3 regions of the Desulfofundulus thermocisternus DSM 10259 genome follow, and region 3 is predicted to be linked to each of the others. Evidence: riboswitches for the same ligand, from Rfam matches in the RefSeq annotation. Region 3 holds a riboswitch; each other region holds the start of a gene.
The links. Region 3 has a riboswitch for cobalamin ahead of BR83_RS0108485 (carbon-nitrogen hydrolase family protein). Riboswitches for the same ligand answer to the same signal wherever they lie in the genome.

Region 1: it holds a riboswitch for cobalamin, as region 3 does, so the genes downstream of both, cobU (bifunctional adenosylcobinamide kinase/adenosylcobinamide-phosphate guanylyltransferase) here and BR83_RS0108485 (carbon-nitrogen hydrolase family protein) in region 3, are expected to answer to the same signal.
Region 2: it holds a riboswitch for cobalamin, as region 3 does, so the genes downstream of both, thiC (phosphomethylpyrimidine synthase ThiC) here and BR83_RS0108485 (carbon-nitrogen hydrolase family protein) in region 3, are expected to answer to the same signal.

What each region holds. Positions count from the first base shown of each region.
Region 1 is NZ_JMLG01000001.1:51,477-61,210, reverse strand. It holds gene BR83_RS0100330 (dipeptidase) at 1-383, shown strand, start outside; gene BR83_RS0100325 (PHP domain-containing protein) at 383-1,222, shown strand; gene BR83_RS0100320 (LL-diaminopimelate aminotransferase) at 1,277-2,443, shown strand; gene BR83_RS0100315 (hypothetical protein) at 2,512-2,775, shown strand; gene BR83_RS0100310 (DUF3842 family protein) at 2,831-3,253, shown strand; cobalamin riboswitch at 3,348-3,520, shown strand; gene cobU (bifunctional adenosylcobinamide kinase/adenosylcobinamide-phosphate guanylyltransferase) at 3,624-4,193, shown strand; gene BR83_RS0100300 (cobyric acid synthase) at 4,201-5,772, shown strand; gene cbiB (adenosylcobinamide-phosphate synthase CbiB) at 5,833-6,786, shown strand; gene BR83_RS0100290 (cobyrinate a,c-diamide synthase) at 6,802-8,199, shown strand; gene cobS (adenosylcobinamide-GDP ribazoletransferase) at 8,193-8,948, shown strand; gene cobD (threonine-phosphate decarboxylase CobD) at 8,961-9,734, shown strand, end outside.
Region 2 is NZ_JMLG01000002.1:165,427-175,160, forward strand. It holds gene BR83_RS0102835 (heavy-metal-associated domain-containing protein) at 1-134, opposite strand, end outside; gene BR83_RS0102840 (sulfite exporter TauE/SafE family protein) at 254-1,222, opposite strand; gene BR83_RS0102850 (extracellular solute-binding protein) at 1,388-2,200, opposite strand; gene BR83_RS0102855 (helix-turn-helix transcriptional regulator) at 2,251-2,646, opposite strand; gene BR83_RS14890 (MFS transporter) at 2,739-3,836, opposite strand; gene BR83_RS0102865 (methyltransferase) at 4,102-5,133, opposite strand; gene bzaB (B12 lower ligand biosynthesis ThiC-like protein BzaB) at 5,250-6,524, opposite strand; gene thiC (phosphomethylpyrimidine synthase ThiC) at 6,528-7,826, opposite strand; cobalamin riboswitch at 7,933-8,179, opposite strand; gene BR83_RS0102885 (DUF6125 family protein) at 8,376-8,888, shown strand; gene BR83_RS0102890 (fumarylacetoacetate hydrolase family protein) at 8,923-9,684, opposite strand.
Region 3 is NZ_JMLG01000008.1:81,083-90,816, forward strand. It holds gene BR83_RS0108455 (ABC transporter permease) at 1-611, opposite strand, end outside; gene BR83_RS0108460 (FmdE family protein) at 904-1,482, shown strand; gene BR83_RS0108465 (transposase) at 1,712-1,996, shown strand; gene BR83_RS0108470 (Uma2 family endonuclease) at 2,159-2,710, opposite strand; gene BR83_RS0108475 (DUF4198 domain-containing protein) at 2,810-3,556, shown strand; gene BR83_RS0108480 (CGGC domain-containing protein) at 3,655-3,996, shown strand; cobalamin riboswitch at 4,220-4,500, shown strand; gene BR83_RS0108485 (carbon-nitrogen hydrolase family protein) at 4,640-6,346, shown strand; gene nikB (nickel ABC transporter permease) at 7,070-8,008, shown strand; gene nikC (nickel ABC transporter permease subunit NikC) at 8,012-8,941, shown strand; gene BR83_RS0108500 (ABC transporter ATP-binding protein) at 8,962-9,734, shown strand, end outside.

The DNA of each region.
Region 1 (9,734 bases), on a different contig from region 3:
GCGATCACCGCCGCAACTTGAGCGATGAGCAAATCCGGGCCCTGGCCGCTCAAGGGGGGGTCATAGGGTTGTGTTTTTACCCTCCATTTGTTCATCCCACGCAGCCGTCTTTGAGCAAGCTGCTGGATCATCTCGATCATATGGTACAGGTGGGTGGTATAGGTTGCGTGGGAATAGGCTCGGATTTTGATGGTATTGAGGAGGCTATTCCGGAATTGAAGGATGTATCCTGCCTCCCTCTTTTAACCGAAGCTTTATACCAGCGGGGGTACCGGGCCGAAGAAATTTCTGCTATCCTGGGTGGAAACTTCTTGCGGGTGCTGCACCAGGTTCTGCCCGGCAGGCAGGAACAATCCCCGGCAATGTCGAATGAGGTGAAATGATGCCCTGTGACCTGCACGTACACACCAGCGCTTCTGACGGTACCGACGTTCCTGAGAAGGTAGTAGAGGATGCGTACAGGGCGGGGCTGTCTGCCCTGGCCATTACGGATCATGATACCGTGGATGGAATTCCTCCTGCTCTGGAAGCGGGTAGAAAACTGTCGATTTGTGTACTTCCGGGAGTGGAGTTCAGTACCGAAGAAAATGGCCATGAGCTGCATATCCTGGGCTACCTTTTTCAGCTTGATCATCCCGAGTTGCTGGAAAAGCTGGCTTTTTTCCGTCAGACGCGGTTAGAGCGCGTGGTAAAGATGGTGGAGCGGCTGCGCAGGCTGGGAATTCCGGTAGAGCTGGAACAGGTTCTGGAGCTGGCCGGTGAAGGGGCTGTAGGGCGTCCCCATGTAGCCCGGGCGCTGGTTCAGATAGGGGCTGTAGCTACGATAGGGGAAGCATTTGAAAAATATATTGGTAAAGACAGGGTGGCTTACGTACCCAGGTATAAACTGGCTCCACGGGAAGCAATAAACTTGCTTCACCGGGCGGGCGGAGTAGCCGTGCTGGCCCATCCGGGGCTGACCCGCTGTGATTATCTTATCCCCCGCCTGGTTGAGCATGGCCTCCAGGGTCTGGAAGTCTATTATCCTGCCCATTCCCAGGAGATGGTATGGTACTATGAAAAGCTCTGCCGTCGCTACCACCTGGTGGCCACCGGAGGCTCTGATTACCACGGTTCAGGTCACCGTGAACACGGCTGCCTGGGGGCATCCACTGTTCCTGATGAAGTAATATGGTCATTAAAGGAACTGGCCGGGCAGCAGACGGGCCCGGCAAATATTTAGCCAAAGGCCAGGAATTGCTTTTTGAAAAACATTTTTATGTAACGGGGTGGGGAAATGCAAATAGCTCAGCGCATTAAAAGTTTGGAGTCGGCTATTTTCAACGAGATGGAACATTATAAGAAGCAGGTGGAGGCCCGGGGAATAAAGGTGATTAATCTAGGTGTAGGCAGCCCGGACCGCCCCCCGGCCCCCCATATTATTGCCGCCCTGCACCGGGCAATTGATAATCCGGCTAACTATCGTTATCCGCTGGAGGGCCTGCCGGCTCTCTACCGGGCGGTGGCCCGCTGGTATCAAAGGCGTTTTGGGGTGGAACTGGATCCGGATCATGAGGTGCTGGTGCTGATGGGTTCTCAGGACGGCCTGGCTCATATTGCCCTGGCTTATATAGATCCCGGGGATATAGCCCTGGTTCCCGATCCAGGCTATCCTATTTATGCGTGCAGTATTCTTCTGGCGGGTGGGGAAATATATCCCATGCCCCTTTTGGCTGAAAATGATTTCCTTCCGGACCTGGCCTCCATACCCGAAGAAGTGGCTGTAAAGGCCAGGCTGATGTGGCTTAACTACCCCAATAACCCTGTAGCCGTTTCGGCCAACCGTAATTTTTTTGAACGGGTAGTTGAATTTGCTCGCCGGTACGACATTCTGGTATGTCACGACATTGCTTATGCCGAGCTGGCTTATGATGGCTTTAAGCCCATGAGTTTTTTAGAAGTACCCGGTGCAAAGGAAGTTGGTGTGGAGTTTTATTCTCTTTCCAAAACCTATAATATGGCCGGTTGCCGCATAGGTTTTGCCGTGGGAAACCGGGATGTGCTGGCAGCCCTGTCTCGCCTTAAGTCCAATATAGATTATGGTGTGTTCAGGGTGGTCCAGGAAGCAGGCATAGCAGCCCTTGAAGGTCCCCAGGATTGTGTAGAAGAGACAGCCCGTACTTACCAGCGTCGGCGAGACGTACTGGTGGACGGGCTGGCCCGGTATGGCTGGCATATGCCCAAACCCAATGCTTCCATGTTTGTCTGGGCTCCCCTGCCCGGCGGTTATACGTCTTCACGGCAGTTTGCGCTGGAATTGCTGGAGCGTGCAGGGGTGCTGGTTATTCCGGGGCTGGCTTTTGGTTCCAGAGGAGAAGGATATGTACGGATGGCGCTGGTCCAGGAGGAGGAAGTGCTGGCTGAGGCTGTGGAGCGTATTGGTAGCGCATTTACTTTCCGGTAGCCTTTCGTCTATTGCCACCAGGGGTAGCATATACTAAAATCAGACCTGCTGCCTGGGGTGGTGGATCAATGGATGTGCTTGAAATGCAAAGGAGAATCCAGGAATTAGAAGAAAAGGTGGAGCAGCTCCGCTTAAGCCGCCGGGTCTTGATGAATTTAATTGAGCGGATGGAAAGGGAAAAGTCCGCCTTCCTGGCCCGGCTGGAAAGAGAGAATAAGCGCCTGCACCGGGCCAATTACCGGTATGCGCGATCTTTATTGCGAAAAAATATCCAGATTCTCGAACTGGAGTCGAGATTAAAAGATTATATGTCCCGTCATCCCGGGAGCTGATTTATGAAACAAATGCCTGTATTAAATTTTAATTTTGGATATGGGAGCGAAGAACATGCGTATTGCTGTGGTGGACGGGCAGGGGGGTGGCATTGGAAAGCATATTATGGAGAGGCTGCGCCGGGAGCTGCCTGAAGACGTGGAGATCCTGGCGCTGGGTACCAATGCTCTGGCTACTTCAATGATGCTTCGCGCCGGTGCCAACGAGGGGGCCACTGGAGAGAATGCAGTAATTTTCAATGCACCCCGGGTAGATCTGATCGTAGGCCCGGTGAGTATTCTTTTCCCCCATGCCATGATGGGGGAGCTGACACCGTCCATGGCCACGGCCATTGCCGCGAGCCCGGCCAAAAAAATCCTGTTACCCCTGGTCCGCGGTTCCGTAGAGCTGGTGGGCCTGCGGGCTGAGCCTCTTCCCCATTTGATTGAAGAACTGGTTCAGCGGGTGAAAGAATACCTGGGGGAAGACAGGCATTAGATGCTGGTGGTAACAGAAATTTAACAGGAATTATCAGGATGTAAAAGGATTTTGAAGTTACTCTGTCGAATAAAGCAAGTAAGGAAAAATTTAAAAAAGTTTTTAACCTGCAGGTGCCCCGTAGGGGAGAATAGGGAATCAGGTGAAAAACCTGAGCGGTCTCCGCCACTGTAACCGGGGAGTAGCCCTGCAATGCCACCGCCAGGGAAGGCGCAGGGCAGGCAATGATCCGGGAGCCAGGATACCTGCCTGCGGGTGCTGTTGGCCCCTTCGCGAGAAAGGGGCAATGGCTTTCAGGGTTAGGGACTGGCCTGGCACAAGTTTCCCCGGTCTTTCAAAGGCTGGGGTTTTTATTTTGAGGGGTGTGGATATGGCTCTGGTATTTGTAATTGGTGGTGCCAGAAGTGGCAAAAGCAGTTTTGCCGAAGAGCTGGCTGCTTCTTGTGGTTCAAGGGTTGTTTATGTAGCTACTGCGTCTGCCCTTGATGAGGAAATGGCCCGGCGGATTCACATTCACCGGCTCCGCCGCCCTGCCAGCTGGGTTACCGTAGAAGAAACCCGCTGCCTGGAAAAAGTAATCAGGCAGTATGAAAACGATGCAGATGCCTTTTTAATTGATTGCGTTACCATGTGGTTGACCAATCTTCTGCTGGATGAAAACCTGCCCTGCTCTGGTGGTGCGCTGGATGACAGGGAGAGCTATATTTTAGAAGAAGCCCGCCAGCTGGCCAGGACGGCGGTGGCTTCCCCGGCCAGGGTGATAATGGTGGCCAATGAGGTCGGGCTGGGCCTTGTCCCGGACAATGCTCTGGGCCGGACATTTCGCGATCTGGCGGGGCGGGTAAATCAGCTCCTGGCCCGGGAGGCAGAAGAAGTGTATCTGGTGGTGGCCGGTTTACCCGTGGAGATCAAGTCCCGCGTGTTTAAAGGAAGGAGGTAATCTACGTATGCAGGCCAGGACAATTATGGTACAGGGAACCGCGTCCCACGTGGGTAAAAGTGTTCTGGTGGCTGCCCTGTGCCGCATCTTCTATCAGGACGGTTATCGTGTGGCCCCTTTTAAATCCCAGAACATGGCCTTGAACTCTTTTGTAACCCGGGACGGAGGTGAAATGGGCCGGGCTCAGGTAGTGCAGGCCGAGGCTGCCGGGATTGAGCCCCATGTGGACATGAATCCTATTTTACTTAAGCCTACGGGGCAGGCGTCCTCTCAGGTAATTGTACTGGGCCGGCCGGTGGGAAATCTTTCCGCCCGGGAGTATCACAATAACTACGCTCAAAAAGCGTGGGACGTTATCTGCCAGGCGCTGGACCGTTTGCGCCGGCGTTACGAAATTGTGGCCATAGAGGGCGCCGGGAGCCCGGCTGAAGTTAACCTTCAAGCAACGGAAATTGTAAACATGCGCGTGGCCCGGATGGCTGAAGCTCCTGTACTGCTGGCTACCGATATAGATAAGGGAGGCGCCCTGGCGGCTGTGGTTGGTACCCTGGAATTGCTTCCGGAAGAGGACCGGCAGCGGGTAGCCGGGATTATTATTAATAAATTTCGCGGTGATTTAAAGCTATTCCAGCCGGCGGTTGATTTTCTGGAAGCAAAGACGGGTGTACCGGTGATAGGGGTGGTTCCCTATTTTGAAGGCTTTCGGGTGCAGGAGGAAGATACGGTATCCGAGGAAAGTCTGCGTAAAAGCCGGTCTTCTACCCGGAGGGATATAGATATTGCTGTTATCCACCTGCCCCATATTTCTAATTTTACCGATTTCGATCCCCTGGAAAATGAACCGGATGTGAACTTGCGCTATATTGGCAGGGGAAGTTCCCTGGGACGGCCCGATTTAATCATAATTCCCGGAAGTAAAAATACCATTGAAGATCTCGTTACCATAAGACGCTGGGGCCTGGCCGGTGAAATTTGCCGTCTGGCCCGGGAGGGAGTGCCGGTAATTGGTATTTGCGGTGGATTCCAGATGCTGGGCAAAGAACTGGCCGATCCCTATCAAACCGAGTCCAGCATTCCCAGAATAGAAGGGTTGGGGTTGCTGGATATTAGCACCACTTTTGAGCCGGAAAAGGTAACAACCCAGGTAGAGGCGACAGTGGCCGGCGGCGGGCCTCTTTTGGCGGATTCCCGGGGTCAAAGGTTAGTGGGTTACGAGATCCATATGGGGCGTACCGTGCTGGGGAGCGATGCCGTACCGGCCTTCCGCATATTCCGGCGGTCGGGAGAAATGGTAGATTGTCCGGACGGGGCGCAGGATAAGGAAGGTCTGGTTTGGGGCACCTATATCCACGGCCTGTTTGACAACGACGTTTTTCGCAGGCATCTTTTGAACGCCCTGAGGGTTAAAAAGGGACTGGCTCCCCTGGAAAAAGGAGGGGTTGGTCATCTGGAACAGCGGGAACGGGATTATGACCGGCTGGCCGCTGTTGTAAGGGGAAGTCTGGATATGGGCAGGATTTACCGTCTCCTCGGTTTGCCGGGACCCAAAAAAGGAAGAGCCCTGGCTGGAGCAGTGTAAAGCAGTCTCCCACAGATTATAGAAGGGGGAGGTAGGCCTGGATAAACCGGGCCGGAGGGTATGTCGGTGGTAATTGCAGCCTATGTTTTGGACTTGCTGGTAGGGGATCCCCCCTGGTTTCCCCACCCGGTTATTTACATCGGCAAATTAATTGCCGCCCTGGAAAAATTTTTTCGCCTTGTTGCCAGGAATCCCTCCGCCCTCCGGTTGGCTGGGGTCTTCCTGGCAGCCACAGTGGTGGGGTTAAGTTATCTGGTTACCAATTTCCTGATTCGCCTGGCTGAACTTGTACACCCGTGGCTGGCCCTGGGAGTAGAAATATGGCTTATTGCCACCACCTTTGCCGTCAGGGGTTTGGCCGGGGCTGCCCGGGATGTTCTCATCCCGCTGTCCCGGGGTGACCTCGAACTGGCTCGCCGAAAGGTAAGCCTTATTGTCGGCAGGGATACCCGGGCGCTGGATGGACGGGGAATTACCAGGGCTACGGTAGAAACGGTGGCAGAAAACATTGTTGATGGTTTTGTATCCCCCCTTTTTTACGCTCTTATTGGCGGGGCTCCCCTGGCCATGGCCTACCGGGCGGTGAATACTCTTGATTCCATGGTGGGGTACAGAAACGAGAAATACAGGGATCTGGGCTGGGCTTCGGCCCGCCTGGATGATATAGCTAATTTTTTGCCTGCGCGCTGGACGGGGTTGTTGCTGGTAGCAGCAGCCTGGCTTACCGGTCGCCGGGCTGGTAGCGCGTGGCGGGTGATTAAAAGTGATGCCCGGTATCATCCCAGCCCCAACAGCGGGATTCCCGAGGCGGCCATGGCTGGTGCCCTGGGGGTTCGTCTCGGCGGGCTGAACTATTATGGGGGACAGGCCTCCTTCCGGGCTTATTTGAATCAACCCGGCCAGCCGCCGGTTACGGACCATATACGCCAGGCTATCGACATGCTGTACCTCACCGCTGCCCTGGCCGTAATAAGTGGTACGGCGGTAAAAATGATTTCGGGTTCTCTTTTTTGAGGGGGTGGGGTATATTTGAACATACCGCGCATTTTAATTGCCGCCACCCATAGCGGTGCCGGTAAAACAACGCTGGCTACGGCTTTAATGGCCGCCTTTACCAGGGCGGGTTATGTTGTCCAGCCTTTCAAGGTGGGGCCGGATTATATTGATCCCGGCTATCATCTAGCAGCTACAGGGCGGGATTCCCGCAACCTGGATACCATCTTTTTGGGACTGGAAGGGGTGCGGGAGGTGTTCGCCCGTGCCGCTCTGGGGGCAGACCTCTGTATAATTGAGGGAGTTATGGGACTTTATGACGGCAGGGGGTCCACCGAGCGGGGCAGTTCGGCGGAGGTAGCCAAAGCTCTTGAGGCTCCGGTCCTGCTAATCCTGGATGCCCGGTCCATGTCCCGGAGCGCAGCCGCTCTAGCCCTTGGCTACCGCATGTTTGATTCCGGGGTGCGGATAGCCGGCATATTGCTTAACCGGGTAGGGAGTCCGCGGCACTACAACATTCTGAAAAAAGTCATAGAAGAACAGGCAGGTGTTCCCGTGCTGGGTTGGATTGGCCACCGTGCGGAGATATCCCTTCCCCACCGGCATCTGGGTCTTTTGCCGGCTATGGAAAAGGATGCCCTGGCGGAACACCTGGATCGGCTGGTGGCGGTCCTGGGGGAGGGAGTGGATCTTTCCCGCTTACTGGAAATAGCACGGGCGGCTCCGCCCCTGCCCCGGATTGGGGAAAAAATTTTTCCTGCTGTGCCCAGGAGCCCGCGGGTTCGTCTGGGGGTAATTAAAGATGCCGCCTTTAATTTTTATTACCAGGACGGGCTTGAGCTCCTGGCCGCCCTGGGTGCAGAAGTGGTTTTTCTCAGCGCCCTTTCTTCCCCGGCTTTGCCGCCGGATCTGGACGGCCTTTATATAGGTGGTGGCTTCCCCGAAATGTTTTTGGAAAAGCTGGCGGCCAACAGGAATTTTATGGAAAGCCTGCGCCGCGCTTTTAACCGGGGTATGCCTGTATACGCGGAGTGCGGAGGCCTGATGTATATATGCCGGAGTATTTATGGTTTTGATGGCCGGGAATATCCCATGGCCGGCTTACTGCCCGGAGTGTGCCGCATGCATACCCGCCGGGTAGCACTGGGATACTGTAAAGCCCGGGTGCTGAACGATAATATTCTGGCTCCAGCGGGCACAGAGCTGGTGGGTCATGAATTTCATTATTCTTCCCTGGAAGACATGCCTGCAGATTTTCCCAGGGCCTATGCCCTCCGCCGGGAAGGAGAAGAGGTGGAGGTACTGGATGGCTATGTCCGCGGCAATTTACTGGCTTCCTACCTGCACCTGCATTTTGCGTCCTGTCCGGAGGCTGCCCGCCGCTTTGTGGAATGCTGTGCAAGATTTAAAAAGAAAAGGGTGGTGGAATGCTGAAAATCCTGGCCATGTCTTTACAATTTCTAACCAGGTTTTACGTCTACCGTGGTGATTTTGATGAAAGAGCCTACGGGCGGGCACCCATGTTTTTCCCCCTGGTGGGCCTTTTTCTGGGCGTGGCCTGGACGGTTCTTTATCTGGCTCTGACGCACTTGTTCCCGCAGCCCGTAACTGCCGCTTTTCTAGTTCTGGGGATGGCCACCCTTAGCGGGGGCCTGCACCTGGACGGATTTATGGATACCATGGATGGAATTTTCAGCGGGCGTTCCAGAGAAAAAATGCTTGAAATAATGCGGGATAGCAGGGTTGGCGCCTTCGGGGTGCTCGGGCTGGTCTGTTTATTGCTGCTAAAATTTGCTCTCCTGTTAAGCCTGCCCCGCGAAGCTTTATTACGCCTGTTACCAATTGTACCGGCCATCAGCCGCTGGGGAATGGTTTACGCCATCGCACGCTTTCCCTATGCCCGCGCCCAGGGTCTTGGCCTGTTTCAGGTTCAATATACCGGAAGCAGGGAGCTGGCCGCGGCCTCTTTCCAGGTTCTGCTGATTGCTTTAACAGGAGGATGGCTGGGGTTGTCCCTGTTATTTGCCTCCCTGGTGCTGGTACACGGGCTCGCCCGCTACTTCACCAGCCGTTTAGGCGGGCTGACCGGAGATACTTACGGAGCTATTAATGAAATTACGGAAGTGTTTTTACTTCTGGCAGCGTATCCATTGAGTAAGTGCCTCCCATTAACATTGCTGTAAACGGGGGTGCAAATGGTGATTTGTAATGATAAAATAGATAAGGGTTACCAGGCCGTTCCTCCCCATGGGGGCAACCTGGTCCGGGCATCCATGGAATATGGTTTTGCGCCGCAGGATTTTCTGGACTTCAGTGCCAATATCAATCCCCTGGGTCCCAGCCCCCGGGTCCTGGAAGCATTGAAAGATAATCTCTGGCAGATATCCCACTATCCGGATCCAGATTGCCGGGAATTGAAGGTGGCCCTGGCAGAACACCTGGGAGTTGATCCTTCCTGTCTTCTGGTAGGAAATGGAGCCAGTGAATTGATTTATCTGCTGGCTCGTGTTTTTCCCTTTCGCCGGGCGCTTATTCCTGCTCCGACCTTCAGCGAATATGCCCTGGCCGTTAGAGCTGCCGGAGGGGAAGTGAAATATGTTTTTCTGGATTCCTCTCGAGGTTTTCCTTTTCCTTTAAAGGAAATTTTAAAGCTATTACCGGAAGTGGATGCTCTTTTTTTATGCAACCCCAATAATCCTACCGGGGGGCTTGTTACCTGCCGGGAACTGGGGTTTTTGCTGGAAACAGCTCTGGCTTGCGGCTCCATGATAATTGTTGATGAGGCATTTATGGATTTTGTCCAGAATCCCGCATCCTTTTCCCTGCTTTGCCAGGCCGGGCGGCATCACCGTTTGATTCTACTCTACTCGTTAACTAAAATCCTGGCCATTCCAGGTCTGCGGCTGGGAGCACTGGTGGCACGGCCCGAAGTGGTCCGCACCCTGGAAAAGGCACGGGATCCCTGGAGT
Region 2 (9,734 bases), on a different contig from region 3:
ACGGCCGTGCCGGCCGTTGCGTCCACGCAGGCCCAGCTGACCCCCTCTATACCTTCCAGAATCCTTTTCACTTCCAGCCGGTCATCCTCGGAGCGGATACCCTCGATGCGCAGGACCAGGTTTTCACTGCCCACCGCCACTGCTCCCTTCAGGGGTTAAAAACCAGTGTCTGTTTTAATCAGCAGGTTAATTAAACCTGAGCCCATGTTAGCATAATGTCTTTTTCTTTTCAATGAATAATACACGACAATTTTTACATAAAAAACTGCATTATATAACTTACTGCCAGAAAGGTGACCAGGGAGCCCAGGATCCCCCGGATCAGCCGGTCGGGCAAATACTTTTGGAGATAGGCTCCAAAATAGGTGCCCAGCAGACCACCCACGCCAAAAAGCGCTCCAAGCAGCCAGTCGGGAGAGACGCTGGCCTGGGCCCCTGCTGCAGTAAGGGACAGGAGGTGGTAGACGATAACCCCGGCAATGGAGGTGAGAAAAGTGCCGGCCAGTGCGGCCCCTGCAACGGTATATACGGGCAGACCCAGAACAGAGACCACAAAGGGGGCAATGATGGCTCCCCCGCCGATGCCGTAAATACCGCCGATCAAACCAACCACCAGGGCCAGGGTAAAAACTACCATGGTGCTGAAGGAAAAGGTTTCCCCCCAGAAATCATATTCGATTTTGCGCAGGGATACCGAGCGGGTTTTGACCACCGCCTCCGGGGGCAGGCCCGCAGCAATGCGGCCTGCCGATTCGCTTTTGATCTGCTGCACCCGCTCGCGGAACTTCTTTTCCAGGTTTTTGGTCTGCTCTTTGCTCTTCAGGTAACGCCCGGTGGTTTCATACAACAACCGGACACCCAGGTAGAGCAGAACCAGGCCCACAAAAAACTTAAAGGCTTTCGGGTCGGGCAGGTACCGGATGCGGATCCAGGCACCCAGTAAAACGCCCGGCAAGGTGGCAATTACCACCACCCAGGTGAGGGGCCAGGCCATGCGCCCCTCCCTTATGTAACGGGCCAGCCCCCCGGGGATGGCCACAATATTGTAGATCAGGTTGGTGGGACTGACGGCAGGAGTGGTAAACCCGAGGACGCTGACCATAAAAGGCAGGAGCAGAAAGGCTCCGGACACCCCGGCCGAGGCCGTAACTGAAGAAACCAGGAAAGCTACCAGGGGGGGTATAAGGGGGAAAACATCAACTCCGGACACAGGGAAATGCATAAGAAGACCTCCTTTACAAACAGGTTTGTCGGCCAGGCAGGGCTTTACTATTTGGAAGAACGGCAGTTAACTAATTCCGGTTACAGCCCATACCTGCTGATGGGGGATCGGCCCCGCTCTGACCCGGGGGGTAGCCGGTTGAGCTGAGATAGAGCCCAACCCAGGCTAACAGGGAATAAGCCCGCAGCCCTCCAGGATCTGCTGGCCCTCCACCCCGGTAATGAACTCTACAAACCATTGAGCCTCCACGGGATAGCGGGCATTGCGGGGCACTGCCACGGCAAACTCGATGGGCGCACCGGTAAGCAGAACCTTTTCCCCCGGCATCCTGCCTTCCAGAGTGACGCTGGCCGCGGCATAGTAATCGGCCAGGGCGGGGTTGGAAAGATTGATCCGGGAGGGCAGGTTGACCTGGCACAAGCCCAGCTGGCGGACTACCGAGGAGTACAAAAATGCGTAGTCCACCCTTCCTTCCACCAGCGCCCCGGCCAAATCGATGGATTTGGGATATACCCGGGAACAACCGTCCTGCAGGGCTTCGTAAAGCCCCGGCCGGCCGTAAAACTTTTCCGCCAGCTGCCAGACCATCAGCGTCCGGTAGCCGCAGGGATCCAGGTTATGGTTCGAACGGCCGTAGATCACCCCCGGAGAAAGGAGCACATCTATCCAGTTGTCCCGGGTGATTTCCTCACTGCCCCGGGAAAAGCGATCAAAGGCCACCACAATCTGGTCGGTGGCAAAGACAAAATAGCAGTCCACATAATCGGGTGCCAGCCAGCGGGCAAATACAGCCGTATCGGCCAGGGCCACCACATCATATATGCCGCCGTCGCAAATGCGAGCGGCACATTCCCGGGATCCCGCCGACTCCAGCTCCACGGGAAGATCCGGGTAGCGCTCTTTAAAAACCCGGCTGCATTCCCCCATGGGCCTGCGCAGGGCCCCGGCATGGAGAATACGAAAGGAGATTCGTGACATTATTCACACACACCTCCACCATAAAACTCCGGCCAGAATTACAGCCAGAGCTATCCCTGCGGCAAACAGCTCTCACCCCCCTGAAGATCCGGCCTGCATTCATTTTCATAAAGCCGGATGAACTTTTCCAGTTTTTCCTTCTGCCTGCGTACGGCCAGCATACACTCATCCAGCAGTTCCTCCCCCCTGGAAGTGAGTGTATACTTGCGGCGGGCAGGCCCCGTCCCCGTTGCCTCCCAGCTGGAGACCACCAGTGCTTCCTGTTCCATGCGGCGCAAATTGCGGTACACCGTAGCCGGGTCCACTTCCCCTTCCAGCAAATCCAGCTGCGCCAGCTTTTGAATAAGCTCATAGCCATGGGCAGGTTTCAACCGCAAAAGAAACAGCAGTACCGGCAGCAGCAACCGGTCTGCTGTAAAATTCCAGGAACAACTGCATTTGCACATAATAATACACCTCATCTATTTGCAATAAGCACTTATGGTTAAAAATATAATAACATAACCGGCTCACAACGGCAAGGAGCAGTTATGCTTCATTAAAACTGTTTTTTCACCGAACCTGCTGCTCCGGGAACTTCCCGGGCTGCCGGTACGGCCACCAGCAGGCCGGCCACCCCCAGCCCGGCTGCGAAAAGCATCACTCCATGGTACCCCCAAATCTCGGCGATCAACCCGCCCAGGAAGGGGCCCACGGCACCACAGAGGTTTAAGGTGGACTGGAAGATACCGCTGGCGGTACCCCTTTCTTCCCCGCTCCGCAGGACAATAATCAGGGCGCCTACATAAAGACAGGACCACGCTACCCCCAGGAGGGCCTGCACCGCAAACAGGGCCGGCCGTGCGGTGATAAAGGCATAGGCGGTAAATACCCCGATGGAGAGCAGTTGACCAAAGGCAAAGACTTTATTTTCGTCAAACCTTTCCAAAAAGCGCATAACCACAAACTGCACGGCAAAATTAGTTCCCCAGAGCAAACCAATCCAGAACCGGTCTATGCCCAGCAACGAAAAGTACAGGGGCAGGATAATCCAGACGGCCGTGGCCCCCAGGTGGCGCAGGAATACGGCCAGGTAGAGCCGGAAATTGCGCCTGACCACCAGTCTTATCTTCGGGTTAATTTTGCTTTTTTTAACGGCACTTTCCTTGAAAGCCAGGGAAAGGACCAGGGCCACCAGGCAGCAGATGGAGCTGGTGATAAAGAGCAGGTGGAATTCCTTCAACAGCGCCGCCCCCAGAGCGCCGAAGATCCAGCCCAGGGAGCCGTAAGAGCTATATTTGCCCATATCGGCGCCGGACTCAAAGGCGTAAGCAATCAAGGCCGCGGTGGCAATTCCCAGGGACAGGCCCACGGCCGAACGCACCACGATCAAAACGAAAAGATTTTGAACCAACAACTGGGCGGCAAAGGTCACACCGCTGGCGGCCAGCCCCAGGCGCACAAACAAAAGCCTTCCCAGCGAGTCGGATTTCCAGCCGCAAAACAGGGAAGAAAATAAAAAAGCCGTCCCGTAAGCCGCCCCCACCAGGCCGATCTGCCAGTCCCTGGCCCCCAGCTGGGCCCCCAGCAGGGGGATGAAGATAAGGGAACCCTGCACGGCAAAATTGAGCAGGAAATTGACCAGGCTGATGAACATCAGATGGGATCTTCCTTGTTCAGTGGCACTTGCTACAGGTTCCAAAAAACACGCCTTCTTTCTGCCGTCAAGCCTTACGTAACGCTTTTATTTTACAGTTACATAAAACAATTTTACTCCCTGCCGGCAAATAGTTCATGGGAAATACAGGCCCCGCTGCCGCTGCCACCGGCTGTAACCGAAAAAAAAGCCGCCTTCAGGCAGCTTTGCTAAGAGTTTCTCACGATCTCCTCTATTTCCGCGTTTCCCGCTGCCACAAAGAAGGTCATTCCCCCTGAAAGCAGCGCCCGGGAGCTTTTCTACCCCTTAACAGGCCGCTGCCTGCAGTCAGCGGGTGGTAAGTCACATCCTCAAAACCGGCGTCCTCCAGCCAGCTGCCCATTTCCTGCACGCTGTACACCCGGCCGGTAAGGGTGCCCACCAGCATGTTCAGGTCAAAGAGGGCGGCCTCCAGGGCAGGATCTTCCGCCAGTACATAATCGTGAATCACCACCTGCCCGCCCGGGCGCAGGGCCCGGAAGACCCGTTCCATGAGCTGCCGGTTGGTGGCGGCGTCATAAATGTGCACCACATTGGAGGCCAGGACCAGGTCGTAAACCCCTTCGCCCAGCTCGTCCCTGGTGAAATCCCCGGCACATAGCTCCACCCGGTCCAGAACCCCCGCCGCTTCCATCAATTCCCGGGTGATCTCCAGGGTGGGAGCCAGGTCCAGGATGGTGGCCCGGGCCCCGGGCTCTTTCTTCAACAGGGCAACGGTATACACCCCGGGCCCGCCTCCCAAATCCAGTAAGCGTTCGCATCCGCTTAAATCCAGCACGGCGGCCATCTGCTCCGCTTTGAGCCGGGCCCGGTCCCCCATGGCCAGGATGTAGTCCCGCAGGCGCTCTTCATAGTTCGCCCGTTCCACGGCCTCGAAACCCACCGGGCGGCCGGTGCGCACGGCCTCGCCCAGCCGGGACCAACCCTCGGCCAGGTTGGCAAAGTGGTGCACCGCATGGCCCAGGTAGGCATCCCTTCCCCGCACCAGATGGCGGCTGGCCAGTGGGGCGTTGCGGTAAAACTCGCCCTCCCTTTCCACCAGCCCCAGGCCCTCCAGGGCAACCAGCAGGCGGGCGGTGGCTTCCGGGTGGGTGCCCAGGGCCGCGGCTACCCGGGCGGGAGTTTGGGCGCCCCGGGCCAGGACGTCGAAAAGGCCCAGGTCCACGGCCGTAAAAAGCACCTGAGCCGCCCAGTGGCCGCGGCAAATATGCAGTATATACCAGCCGCCGGAAGAAGAACGCGCTTCATCGCTACACATTTACACGTCACCTCGAAAATGCCGTGTTCTAACACTGAACCTGCCATCCCCCGCAGCCCGGGCGGAGGATGCTTTCCGGATACCCTGCCCGGCCAGTGTTCAACTGCCGGATTTTTTCACGGCCGGAAATATTCCCTGACCAGTCGCAGGGCGCATTCATCCCCGCAGGCGCTGCAAGGTTCCCCTTTTTCCTTCTCAAGGTAACAGCGCACCAGGGCCGGGTCGATGGCCAGGCCGGCCACGGCCTCCCGGTCCAGGGAAGCCCGGGCCCGGGCCATTTTCAGGTCCCACTCCCAGGCCCCCCTGACGCCTTTGGCAATGTCGGCAGCGTGGGCGGCAATGCGGGCAGCCATCACCCCCACGCGCACGTCCTCTTCCGTGGGCAGGCCCAGGTGCTCCGCCGGCGTGACGTAGCAGATGAAGTCCGCCCCGGAAGCCCCGGCCAGGGCGCCGCCGATGGCCGCGGTGATATGATCGTACCCCGGGGCCACATCAATGGCCAGGGTGCCCAGGACAAAATACGGGGCCTGGTGGCAGAGCTGCTTCTGCAGGAGCATGGTGGTCTCCACATGGTGGATGGGCACATGCCCCGGCCCCTCCACCATCACCTGCACCCCTTTCTCCCTGGCGCGGGCCACCAGTTCCCCGGCCACCAGCAGGCCCTGGATCTGGGCGCCGTCCAGGGAATCGGCAATGCACCCGGGGCGGATGGCATCGCCCAGGCTCAAGGTTACGTCGTACTCCCGCAGGATGTCCAGCACCCGGTCGAACTCCTCATAAAGGGGATTTTCTTTCCGGTTGTGCAGCATCCAGCCGGTGAGGAAGGCGCCGCCCCGGCTCACGATGTCCGTCACCCGGCCGGTTTTCTGCAGGCGCTCCACCACCTCAAAATTGAGGGCGCAGTGAATGGCCATGAAATCAATGCCCGCAGCCGCCTGCTTTTCTATGGCTTCAAACATGTCCTCCGGGGTCATGGCCACAATGCCGCCCCTCTTCTCGATGGCCTCAATGCCCGCCTGGTAGATGGGCACGCTTCCCACGGGAACCGTGGCCCTTTCCAGGCTAACGCGGCGCATGCCGTCGATGTCCCCCCCGGTGGAGAGGTCCATAATGGCATCGGCCCCGGCGGAAATGGCCACCTCGATCTTGCGGGCCTCCATTTCCGGGTCGTCCCGGTCGCTGGAGGTGCCAATGAGGGCATTCACCTTGGTCCGCAGGCCCCGCCCGATGGCGCAGGTCCGGATCCCTTTCCGCAACCTGTTTTTCGGGATGACGATGGTACCGGCGGCCACCCCGGCCCGGATGAATTCCGGGTCCACTCCCTCCTGCCGGGCCGCCTCCTCCATTTCCGGCGTAATAAAGCCCTTCCTGGCTGCCAGTAACCGGGTCATAACCTAACACACCCCCTGCTCTTTGCCCAGATATTCCCCGACCACCTGCATGGCGCAGTACCTGCCGCACATGGCGCAGGCCCGGTGGGAACCATGGCTGCGTTCCCGGCGCAGGGCATCGGCCCGGAGGGGATCAATGGCCAGCTCGATCTGCCTGTCCCAATCCAGGGCCTTGCGGGCCCGGGACATTTCCAGGTCCCACTGCGCCGCCCGGGGCTCCCTGGCCACGTCGGCCGCATGGGCGGCTATGCGGGCGGCGACCACCCCTTCCCGCACCTGCTCCACACCGGGCAGTCCCAGGTGCTCCGCGGCGGTGACGTAACAGAGAAATTCCGCTCCGGCCCAGGCCGCCAGGGCCCCGCCGATGGCTGCAGTAACATGGTCGTACCCCGGGGCGATGTCCGTAACCACCGGGCCGAAGACAAAATAGGGTGCCCCGTGGCAGAGCTGCTTTTCCAGCTGTACGGTGGCCTTCAGGTGCCCCAGGGGGACGTGCCCCGGTCCTTTGACCATCACCTGCACCTGCTGCTGCCGGGCCCGGGCCACCAGTTCCCCCAGCACCACCAGCTCCTGCACCTGGGCCGCGTCCAGGGAATCGGCCAGGCAGCCCGGACGCCAGCCGTCGGCCAGGCTCAAGGTAACATCATAGCGGCGGCAGATCTCCAGCAGCCGGTCGAAATGCTCGTAAAGGGGATTTTCCTTCTGGTTGTAAATCATCCAGCCCATTAAGTGGCTGCCCCCGTGACTGACCAGGTAATCGACGCGGCGGTGTTTCTTTGCCGCCCGCAGGGTCTGCCACGTGGTGGCACAGTGCAGGGCCAGAAAATCCACCCCGTCGGCCGCCTGCCGCTCGATGACCTCGAACATCTCGTCCACCTTCATTTTGACCGCCGCCCCGTACTTCTCCCGGGCTTCCGCCAGGGCCTGGTACACGGGCAGGGTACCCACGGGCGTGGTGGTTGCGGCCAGCACAGCCCGCCGGGCACCGTCTATATCCCCATATACGCTCAGGTCCATGACGGCGTCCGTCCCGGCTTCCACGGCGGCGCGCACCTTGGCCACCTCACCTTCAATGGTATCACCGGGCCCCGCCAGGCCCACGCTGGCGCTTACCTTCACCCGAAGTCCTGTTCCGATGCCCACGGGATTGATGTTCTTTCTCCTGCGGTTGCGGGGAATGACAATGGTGCCTTCCGCCACCCCCCGGCGGATAAATTCCGGGTCCACCCCTTCCCGGCCGGCCACCCTTTTCATTTCCGGGGTAATTTCCCCGGCCAGGGCCCTGGCCATTTGCGTCGGCATTTATAACCACCTCCAGGCAGGTAAAATAAAAAGTCCCCAGCCAAAAACTTTCTGGCTGAGGACTTTACCATCATCCTCCGCGCACGGCTGCCCTTTCGCGCGAGGGCGACCACACTTCAAACAGGCAGGTCTCCTGGCTAACGGATCATTGCCCTTCCCCCCGGCCTTCCCGGCCGGCGTTCAACCGCGCTGCTTTTCTTACCTGCAGCTGTACACGGTGAATGCCTGCGACCAGTGACCGGGACAAGCTCCCCGACTACAGTGGCGGGACCGCGCCGTTTCCGGGTGGTATGCCACCCGTCCGGACTTCCCTATTCTCCCCTTCATGGGGCACCTGTTTGACTATTCAATTATCCAGGGTCTATTTTAACACAGCCGGCCCGGGGCGGGCAAGAAAAATTTTCCGTGAGATTCAAAATCAACCCCTCCGGCGGGCCGGGAAACCGGTTATGATTTACCAACCGCGGCTCTGGAAATGAACACATAAAAATGATATTATTTAAAAAAGATTAACAAATTAATTATTTTAAAGAAAGGTAGGGAGAGGCTATGGCCAACCAGTTTGCCGGGCTTTCCAGGGAAGAACTGCTGGCCGTGCTGAGCGATTTTGCCAAGCGCTGGCTGGCCCACGACGGGCTGTGGTTCCAGGCCGTGGAGCGGGAGCATGGTATGGAGGCAGCCATCAGGGCCGATGCGGCCGCCTGGGAACAATTCACGGTCAATGAAGCCAGGCGGATCATGAAGCTGCACGGCATCCCGGAAAACGGGGGCATCCCGGCATTAAAAAAGGCGCTGGGATACCGCCTGTACGCCCTGCTCAACCGCCAGGAAATTGTCGATGTGGACGAGAACCGGATTATTTTCCGCATGAACGACTGCCGGGTGCAGTCGGCCCGCAAAAGGAAAAACCTGCCCGACTTCCCCTGCAAAACCGTGGGGCTGGTGGAATATACGGAGTTTGCCCGGGCCATCGACCCGCGCATTAAAACCCGCTGCGTCTGCTGCCCGCCCGACGAGCACCCGGAAGAATACTACTGCGCCTGGGAATTCTGGATCGACTGAACGGCTTTCACCCGTGCCGGGCGCCGGCGGTCAGCTAGGCGCCCGACACGATCACATTGGCCAGCCGGCCGATGCCGGATATAACCACCTCCACCTGATCGCCCGGCTGTACCGGCCCCACCCCGGCGGGAGTACCCGTAAGGATGACATCCCCGGGCAAAAGGGTCATAATATGGGAAATAAAACTGACCAGCCGGTATACGGGAAAAATAAGCTGTGAGGTGGAGGAGTGCTGCTTTCTCTCCCCGTTGAGGTAAAGTGAAACTTCCCTGTCCCCCGGATCCAGGCCGGTGACGATATAGGGCCCCAGGGGCAGGAAGGTGTCGAAGGATTTGGCCCGGGTCCACTGCCCGTCCTTTTTCTGGAGGTCCCGGGCAGTAATATCATTGGCGCAGGTATACCCCAGAATGTATTCCGCGGCCTCTTCCTCCTGCACCTGCCAGGCCTTTTTCCCCATCACCACCGCCAGCTCGGCTTCGTAGTCCACCTGCCGGCTCATGGCAGGATAAACAACAGGTTTTCCCGGGCCGGTTACAGCTGTGGGCGGTTTGAGAAACAGCACCGGTTCCTCCGGCAGGGAAAGGCCCAGCTCCAGGGCGTGATCCCGGTAATTAAGCCCCACACATACCGCCTTTGTGGGCAGGCAGGGGGCCAGCAGTTCCACTTCCGCCAGGGCAAACCGCCGTCCCGGAACCGGTTCCAGAGATTGAAAGGGGTCGGCCACAGGCAGAACCGTGTCACCATCAACTATGCCGAAAAAAGTCTGTCCCTCATAATGAAAGCGGCCAATACGCACAAAAAAACACCCCTGTTTACAGCGTTGATTTTCCAGTGTTATTTTACCAC
Region 3 (9,734 bases):
AAGGGCATGGTGATTAACTGGCCGATACCCATGAAACGTTCACGGGTTTTAACAATGGCGGCGATAATCATGGACAGGGTGGCAAAAAATACGGCTCCCAGTATGACCACACCGGCGGCTGCTAACAGGAGGGCCGGGTGCCAGTGCAGGGGTATGCCGGTTATGGCCGCAAGCAGAAAAATAATGGTTACCTGGCATAAGGCACGTACTCCAGCTGCCAGAGCCTTGCCCAGTACCAGCGCCACCCGGGGTATGGGCATGGCCAGAAACTTTTGCAGTATACCCATATCTCTTTCCCAGATGGTCGAAAGACCAAAGAAGATGGCTGTAAACATTACCGATTGCGAGAGGATGCCCGGGGTCATGTATGTCTGGTAAGTTACCCCGCCTGTATCAAAGGCACGTACTCTGCTGAAAGCCTGGCCGAAAATCAGCAGCCAGAGGACAGGCTGCACAGCCCGGGTGAATAAAACGGTCGGTTCATGGCGCAGCTTGCGCAGTTCCATTTCTACAATGGTCAGGATATCTATTATCAATATTTTTATGCCAGCTGTTTTTATTGCCGGTTTAACCAAGGCGACGGCTGATGTGGCGAACCTGTCTGATTCCACGAAAATCCCCTCCCGCATCCAGATAGTTACCGGTAAAATAAGTAAATACATCATCCATGGAAGCACCGGGGTTACCCGTCATTGCCTTTAATTCCGCCGGGGTGCCTTTTACCACCATTTCGCCATGATTGAGTATGAAATTTGATAGTCAACATATTTCATGTTTAAAATTGTTCACCCGGCCGCCCGGTCCGGCCGTTCTTAAAGTCCAGGAAGGAGGGAGATTATAATCCCGCACAGTATCAATTACTTTGTGTACCGATCCATGTATTAAGGGAAGGAGTGTTTTCAGATGACCGATTGGGAAAAAGTGGTATCCTTTCACGGGCACCCCTGTTGTTTGTTGGCCATTGGGTACCGGGCAACAAAGGTTGCTTTGGAAAAGCTAAACGCTCATCTTCCCGGGTATAATCTGGTAACCGTGGTGGAAAACCGTACCTGTGCCGCCGACGCGGTGCAGGTGATGTCGGGTTGCACCTTTGGTAAGAGGAACTTCGTCTACAGGGACAACGGCAAATACGTCTTTACCTTTGCCCGCATGGGAGAGCGGCAGGCTTTGCGGGTAAGCTTAAAGGCAGGGGTGCTGAGCAGGGAAGGTGATGAATTTGTAACCCTCATGGAAAAGGTGGCCAACGGCGTAGCTACAGAAGAGGAGCGGGAGGAGTTTTACCGCCGCCAGGAACCCCTGATGAAGTACATCCTGGAAGGCCCGGCGGAAGAAATTTTTGAAATGCAATTTGTAGATTCAGAAATACGTCTTCCCGAGCTCTGCCTGGAGATGATTACCTGCAGCCGCTGCGGCGAAGAAATGATGAAAGATCATGCCTTTTTACAGGAGGGACGTCCGGTCTGTAAGGATTGCTCAGTATAGATTGCGGGAGGCCTGAGAAGAACCGGGGGTGATAGTTGCGGGGACCAATTTTACACCATCACATTGGACACAACTTACCGCGGGCAATCCATTCACCTGAGCAACATCTTTATAGAAATCCGCCCCTGAAAACCCACGGGCTTGTCCCGTGGATCGAGCGGGGCGTCGCCCGTCAAGGGCGACAAGTGTATCCACAAACACCCGTTCTAGTGCTATAATCATGCTATGAATGGAAAAACGAACCACTGCGTCTACAACATCAGAGCTGGTAGCGGTGGATGAGCGCGGCACCTCCGGCACCTGCCCGGTATGCGGGGAGTACACCAGACAGACCGGGCGCGTATACCGGTGCGGCAATGCTTCCTGCGGGTTTACCGGGATTCACCGGGACGTGCTGGGAGCCAGCGGCATCCTGGACAAAGCTCTGCACGGGAGTTTCACCAGGGGCCGCAGGCTGCCCGGGAAAGTGGAATACCTGCGGCCGCAGGTATTGGCGCCGAAAAAAGCGGCCTGACGTATCTACGATGAGTAGTAGACGCCTATGGACCGGGCCTGGTTGTGGTGACGCGACCATGTAGCTCACGAGGAAAGCGTAAGACCTGCGCTTTAGCAGGTAGCATTCCGATGACATGAGAAACCTCCGGGACGAAGCCCCCGGGCTTGTCCCGGGGGAGGTTCACGCAAATACCTCCTTGCCCTTGATGGTGAGACCGGGCAAAAGATGAGGTTGCCAGCTATCCTCTTCGCCGTAAACTCCGGTTTTGACGTAATCATTGTCCTTCCACAGGTATACCGTCACTTTCCGGGCGTCGGGGTCCACAATCCAGTATTCTTTGACGGCATGGCGGGCGTACAGCTTTTTCTTCAGGTCAAGGTCTCTTTCGGCAGTAGAAGGCGATAAAATCTCGATGATCAGGTCGGGTGCCCCTTGAATGTTGTTTTCCCCCACAATCGAAAGGTTCTCGCGGCTCACGAAGAGCACATCCGGCTGTACCACATCGTGGCGGCTGAAAAGCACATCAAATGGCGCCTCGTAAACTTCTCCCAGGCCGTGGGCTTTGGCGAATGACCATAAAATGGTAGCCAGGTTTAAACTTATCTTCTGATGCGCCCGCTTGGGGGAAGGAGTCATGAAAAGATCGCCTCCGATAATTTCATACCGCCTGTCTTCAGGCAAAAGCAGGTAATCTTCGTAGGTGAACTTGAGGTGCTCAGGGATGGAGGACATTAAATCACCTCCAGGGCGAGCGTTTTTAAAATTAAGGAATGTTAGCAAATTGGTCCTCTCATTAAAAGTATACCACTTAAACCAGGGGAGGAGTTCTTCATGTTGAAGGTAGTGCAGGGTCACGAAATTTGGGTTCTGCCCGAGGGAAGTCATGGTCACGAAGGACATGAAACCCGGTGCCGGATTTTTTACGGGCACGCCATGCGTCCCGATGGCCTGGCGGACCCGGCGCGGCTGGCGGCCTGGGTGCTGATCCCCGGTGGAGCAAAGCTTTCCTTAAAGGTAGAAGCGGGAGATGACCGGTTTCACCTGGTGGCGTTTACGCCCGACCGGGATGGGTTCTGGCCCGTGACGGTGGAGAACGACGTCGGGCCGGTGGCGGTTACCGCGGACGGTTTTTACCGCCGGGGGACGCGTAAAGACTACCCGGATGCCCGGGAAGTGGGCTACTACTACCAGTATGCCAGGACATACGTGCAGGTGGGGCATTTCTGTGCCACCTGCGGCCCGGTGGTGCAGCCACCGGAAATCATCAACCTGGCCCACGACCTCGAACTGATTCTTACCCCCGGTGCTTACCGGGTGGGGGACGAAGTAATTCTGGAAGTTCTTTACCGCGGCCGGCCTTTACCGGGGACAGAAGTGAAGGCGACCTGGAGCCTGCGGGAAGAAGATGACTGGGGGCTAAGCGCAAAAACTGATGATGCAGGACGGGTGAAGTTTATCTTGAGCAATCCCGGGCACTGGCTTTTTTACACCCGGGTTGCCGACAAAACCCTGGGCCGGGAAGACGAGTACGACAAAAAGGTGTACAGCGCCACGCTGAGCCTTTTTGGTGTACGGTGAACCCGTTTGGAAGGTTTTATTGACAAGTGATGAAGCAATTAATTGACATATGATAAGTGGTATGTTATAACAAAACCAAAAAAGGAGTGATTTGGAAGGTGAATGTACTCATTGTAAGTTGTGGTTCCTACGTATCCCAGGGTTATGGCTGTCCCGGCGAGTGGAAGTGTTTTAAAGCCGCCCGGGACCGGGAAGGAAACTTTAAGGATTATGATTCTGTGAATGTGGTGGGTTTCCTGACCTGTGAATGTCCAGGGAGATCATTGATTCCAAACATCGGTTGTGTTAAGAAGAATGTAGATTTTGATGTTATCCACCTTTCCACCTGTATGGTTAACGCCTGGCCGGCCTGTCCCTACAGGGATGTGGACGAGCTTGCCAAAAAGATTACGGAAAAGTTTGGGGTAAAGGTAGTCAAGGGAACTCATGATTACGCATAGCTGACGTTCAAAAGAGAACCGGATAGTTCTCTTTTTATGGGAAAGGGGAAATCTTCAAAAGCCCAGGGCATCCAATCCGGCTTCCGTCTGCTTAACGATAGCGGTTTCTGGAAAAAGGTAACGGCTCAAAGAAATGGATTTTCTTCGTAGAAACTTGATTTCGGTGGACCGTTGTTAATGCGACGGGCTGGGTTACGGGTCTTTATATCATCCTTTTTAGAACTGAAATAATGCGTAACGGGGTGTCCTGCTTCCCTGATGGGGGCAGGCTGAAAAGGGAAGCCGGTGCAAATCCGGCGCGGTCCCGCCACTGTGAGGGGGAAGGGACCCACATAATGTCACTGTCCAGCACTCAGTAAGCTTGTTTTCAGCTTTGATAGAAATTGGTTACTGCTACGATAAGGTTACGGCGAAGGGAACCATAACATGGCTGAGTGCTGGATGGGAAGACGTGGAGTTCCGATGAACCCGAGCCAGGAGACCTGCCCCGTTTTTTCACCATGCTGCCTACGCGGATAGGGAGGTGGTAGGTCTGATTTTCCATGCCCCCGCTTTATGCGTAGCGGGGGTTTTTGATTGCCCGTTTTTAATTGCCAGAAGGAACCCCGGCATTGTATCTGGCCGGACGGGCGGAAATTTCCGGGTGGGAAAAAAGTTTCTTGATGAGGTGTTAAATATGCCGGAAGAAGTCAGGGTAGCTTTAATCCATGCGGCCATCAAGTGGAAAGATAAGGAACATAACCTGCGGCGGTTGCTGGCCTTAAATGAAGAGGCTGCTGCCGGTGGTGCCCGGATCATTGTAAATCCCGAGCTGGCCACCACGGGTTATGCCTTTGAAAGCAGAAGGGACATTTCCCTCTTTGTGGAGACCGTTCCCGGCCCGACCACGGAATTGTTCGGTGCCCTGGCCCGCCGGTACGGGGTCTATATCTGCCTGGGGCTGCCGGAAGTGGATTTAAAATCGGGTATTTATTATAACACCGCAGTGCTCATAGGCCCCGACGGCCGGGTAATGGGTGAGCATCGAAAGCTGGCCCCTGCGTTTAAGGAAAATCTCTGGGCGGCCAGGGGTAACCTGCCCGTGCTGGTGGCAGAAACCTGCTTTGGTAGAGTGGGTGTGCTCATCTGTGCCGATACATACTGGTACAAGGCGGCGCGAATGGCTGCCCTGAAAGGTGTCCGGGTGCTACTGATCCCGGCCAACTGGCCGCCCCATCACTACCCGCCGGAAGTTTTCTGGCGTGCCCGGGCTCTGGAAAACGGAGTTTATGTACTGGCCTGTAACCGTACGGGTCAGGATAAGACAATGAACTGTAATGCCTCACAATCGTTTATCATTGGCCCCGACGGCAGCGTTTTAAAGGAAGTACAGTCTGCGCATGACACCATCCTTTATGGCACGTTGCCTTTAAAAAACGGAAAAATTTTTACCCCCGGGGCCGGTGTCCTCCTGGGCGACAGGCGGCCGGAATTTTATGCCGGTATAACGCTGGATACCTTTTCCCAATTTGAACCGGAGGCGCTGCTGGGGTTGCCCGCAGGAAAGGAATTTGCCGTAGCCACTGTTCAGTTTGCTCCACAGGCTAAAGAGCCGGTGAGAAATACCCGGCGCATTTTATCATTACTGGACCAGGCTGCAGACCTGGCTGCCCGCAGGGGTATGAAGCTCGACCTGGTTGTTTTTCCGGAACTTGCTGTAACAGGGGCCATATCTCAACCGTCACAGGCAGGAGAACTGGCCGAACCGGTTCCCGGCCCTGTTACCGTGGAGGTTGTCCGAAAGGCAGAAAAGCTGGACCTGTATGTGGTGATGGGGGTGTTGGAAAGGGAAGACGGTCAACTGTTTAACACTGCCGTGTTGATCGGTCCGGCGGGATTGCTGGGAAAATACAGAAAGATACACTTAAGTCCCTCCGACAGGGAATGGGCTCGCCCCGGACAGGAAGATTTTTGCTTTTTTGACCTCCCCTTTGGCAGGGTGGGCATTTTACTGGGGTATGACCTGTTTTTTCCGGAAAGCCTGGAGAGCCTGGCCAAGCAGGGCGTGGATGTGCTCTGCGTTCCCGCCCTCTGGAATGATGAAAAAAGCCAGTTTATCTGGGAAGCCAGGATAGCCGAACAAATGCACCTGGTGGTGGCCAACCAGTGGGGGTCCAGTGGCTCTTTTTGTGCTCTGGGCGGCAGCTTAATTTACAGTTATTCCCGGTACTCTGAAAGGCGCGTGCGGATAGTGTCTCCTGTCAATGAGGACAGGATCAACATTATGCTTTTAAACCCGAAGGAAACCAGGCAGAAGAAGTTCCTGGAAGAAGTGGATTATGACCTCCTCCTGACACATTACAAACTTTAGGCAAGACTAGACTTTCCTTGCACTGTGTGGTACAGGTTCATCGGCTCCCAGAGGGAGGCTCCCCGGGAACGGAACGGCTGGCCCCCGCCAGCGACCATATAGGACGCTTGCCTTTCGAGTAAAACTTTAGCACGGCAAACTTACCGCTGTCAAACTGTTGTTAAAAATTTTTTTACTTTTGCCTAGGATAACCAATAATTTTGGTTGACTGCTAACAACCCCGGACGTGGTCAGGGGACTGCAGAACCTGGCCGTGGAACGCCGCTCCCGGGACGTACCGTGGAAAGAGTGGCCGGTTGCCGGAACTGTCCGGATAGATTCTTATGCGGCGGCGGTTGCCCGGCCCGTGCTTATGCGTATACCGGCCGGGTGGACCGTGCCTGTAAGGCAGAGATTGCCTGTTAAGGAAAGTCTATCTGGATTTTGTTAAATAGGAGAATACTTATGCTCATATATGAATTGCCTGCATTAAAACTTTTTAGTTAAAATTTTTGTTTTGCCTTTTTTGCAGGAATTTTTTACACAATGTAGTATTATGAAACTAATGAAAGAATATTTTTGCCAGTAAGACGACCGAAGTCGTTGGGTTTTTAAGAAAGGCAATCTAACAAAGGCTATCTAAACAGTTAAAAACTCGAACGGTAAAAGCCACGAAGGCAATGTTTTCCTCATCGAAAGGGGGTTGCTTTTTCGTGGCTTTTAATTTTCAGGAGCGTGCATTAAATGAGCCGTTACCTGCTAAAGCGTTTTCTGTACCTCATCCCCGTGATGCTGGGGGTATCCATCGTCACCTTCGGGCTCATTAACCTGGCGCCCGGTGACCCGGCAGAGCTTATCTTGCGCTCCGGCGGGGTGGAACCCACCAGGGAAGCCGTGGAGGCCCTGCGGGAAGAGCTGGGTTTAAACGACCCCCTTTACGTACAGTACGGGCGCTGGCTGTGGCGGATGTTGCACGGGGACCTGGGCAAATCTTTTCGCACCGGGCGGCCCGTGGCGGAAGAAATTCTCTCCCGCTTTCCGGCCACCCTGGAGCTTGCTTTCGCGGCCATGGTCTTCATGATATGTCTTGCCCTGCCGGCGGGGATCCTCTCTGCCCTTTACCGGCACGCATTCCTTGACCACTTAAGCCGCCTCGGGGCTCTTCTGGGCGCTTCCCTTCCCGGCTTCTGGCTGGGGCTCGTGCTCATCTACTTTTTCGCCGTGAAACTGGGGGTGCTGCCGGTAATGGGCCGGGGCGGGTTGAAGCACCTGGTGCTGCCGGCGGTAACCTTGGGGTTTGGGCTGGCCGCCGTCTACGCCCGGATTTTGCGGGCCGGCATGCTGGACGTGCTGGGGCAGGACTACATCAAGGTGGCCCGGGCCAAGGGGTTGAAGGAAAAGTGGGTGATCGGGCGCCACGCCTTGAAAAACGCCCTTTTGCCCGCGGTGACGTTACTGGGCATGAGCTTCGGGCACCTTCTGGGGGGAGCGGTAATTGTGGAAACCATCTTTGCCTGGCCGGGCGTGGGGAAGTTTGCCGTGGATTCCATCTTTAACCGGGACTACCCGGTGATCCAGGGATACGCCCTTTTCATGGCCGTGGTTTTTGTCCTGGTGAACCTGCTGGTGGATATATCCTACGTTTTTCTCGACCCGCGCATCCGCCTGGAAAGGGGGAAGTAGCCGGTGGGCATCTCGAAAAACTCCGGTGTTGGGGTTGCCGGTTATCCTGCCGCCGGGAAACCGGCGGGCCGGGCAAGAGCCGGCCCGCGCGGGCTGCCGGGTGAGGTGCTGGCAAGACTCTGGCAGGATAAACTGGCTCTTTTGGGGCTGGTGATCATCCTGGCCGTGGTGGCCGTGGCGGTCTTTGCGCCCTATATTGCGCCCAACGACCCTGTAAAGGTGGATCTGGCGCAGCGTCTTGCACCGCCCGGCGCGCAGTACCCCCTGGGCACCGACCACCTGGGGCGCTGCCTCTTGTCGCGGTTGATCTATGGCACGAGGGTTTCCCTGGCCACGGCGGCTCTGGCCCTGACGGCGATCATGCTCATCAGCATCCCCCTGGGTACCCTGGCGGGCTACTGCGGGGGGCGGGTGGACAACGCCATCATGCGGGTAGTTGACGTGCTGCTGGCCTTTCCGGGCCTGATCCTGGCGCTGGTCATCGCCGGGACGCTGGGGCCGGGGCTTTTAAACGTGATGCTGGCGTTATCTTTAGTCTGGTGGGTGGGATACGCCCGGGTCATCCGGGGGATGGTTCTTTCAGTGAAAGAGAAGGAATTCGTTCTGGCGGCCCGGGCCTGCGGCACGCGTGAGATGGGCATCATCACGCGGCACATCCTGCCCAACGTGCTCTCCCCGGTGATCGTCCTGGCCACGCTGGACATGGGCAAGCTGATCCTGGCCATCTCCGGGCTTTCCTTCCTGGGCCTCGGCGCCCAGCCGCCCACGCCGGAGTGGGGGGCCATGCTGAACGACGGCCGCCCTTACATGCAGGTGGCGCCGCAACTCATGGTCTACCCGGGTCTTTGCATCATGACGGTGGTGCTGGCCTTCAACCTGCTGGGCGACGGCTTAAGGGATGCCCTGGACCCGCGGGGGATTACCAGGCTTTAAAAAAACAGGGGGAGAACCGGATGTCCCTTGTTCCTGTTTTAAAGGTGAATAATTTATCCACTCACTTTCATACCCGGCACGGCGTCATCAAGGCCGTAGACAGGGTGAGTTTTGTGGTTGCGGCCGGGAAAACCCTGGGCCTGGTGGGAGAGAGCGGCTGCGGTAAGAGCGTTACGGCCCTGTCCATCCTGCGCCTGATTGAGCCGCCGGGAAGAATTCTCTCCGGGGAAGTCTGGTTAAACGGCTGCAACCTGCTCAAGCTCCACCCAGGGCAGTTGCGGCAGGTGCGGGGCAGGGAAATAGCGCTGGTTTTCCAGGATCCGCTGACCTCCCTGAACCCGGTTTTAACCATCGGCACGCAGCTTGCGGAAACCATTGTCTCCCATGAAGAGGTATCCCGGGCTGAAGCGCGGCGTCGTGCGGTGGAGCTTCTTTTGCGCCTGGGCCTGCCCGACCCGGAAAGGCTCATGCGCCTGTACCCTTTTCAGCTTTCCGGGGGCATGCGCCAGCGGGTGATGATGGCCATGGCGCTCTCGATGCGCCCGAAGGTTTTGATTGCCGATGAGCCCACCACCGCCCTGGACGTTACCGTCCAGGCCCAGATCCTGGCGGAGCTGAAGCGGCTGCAGGAAGAGCTGGGGATGGCGATCATCCTCATCACCCACGACCTGGGGGTGGTCGCGGCCATGGCCGACGAAGTGGCGGTGATGTACGCCGGATCGATTGTGGAGCGCGGCCCGGTGGCGCAAATATTTGACCGTCCCGCCCACCCCTACACCCGGGCTTTGCTTCG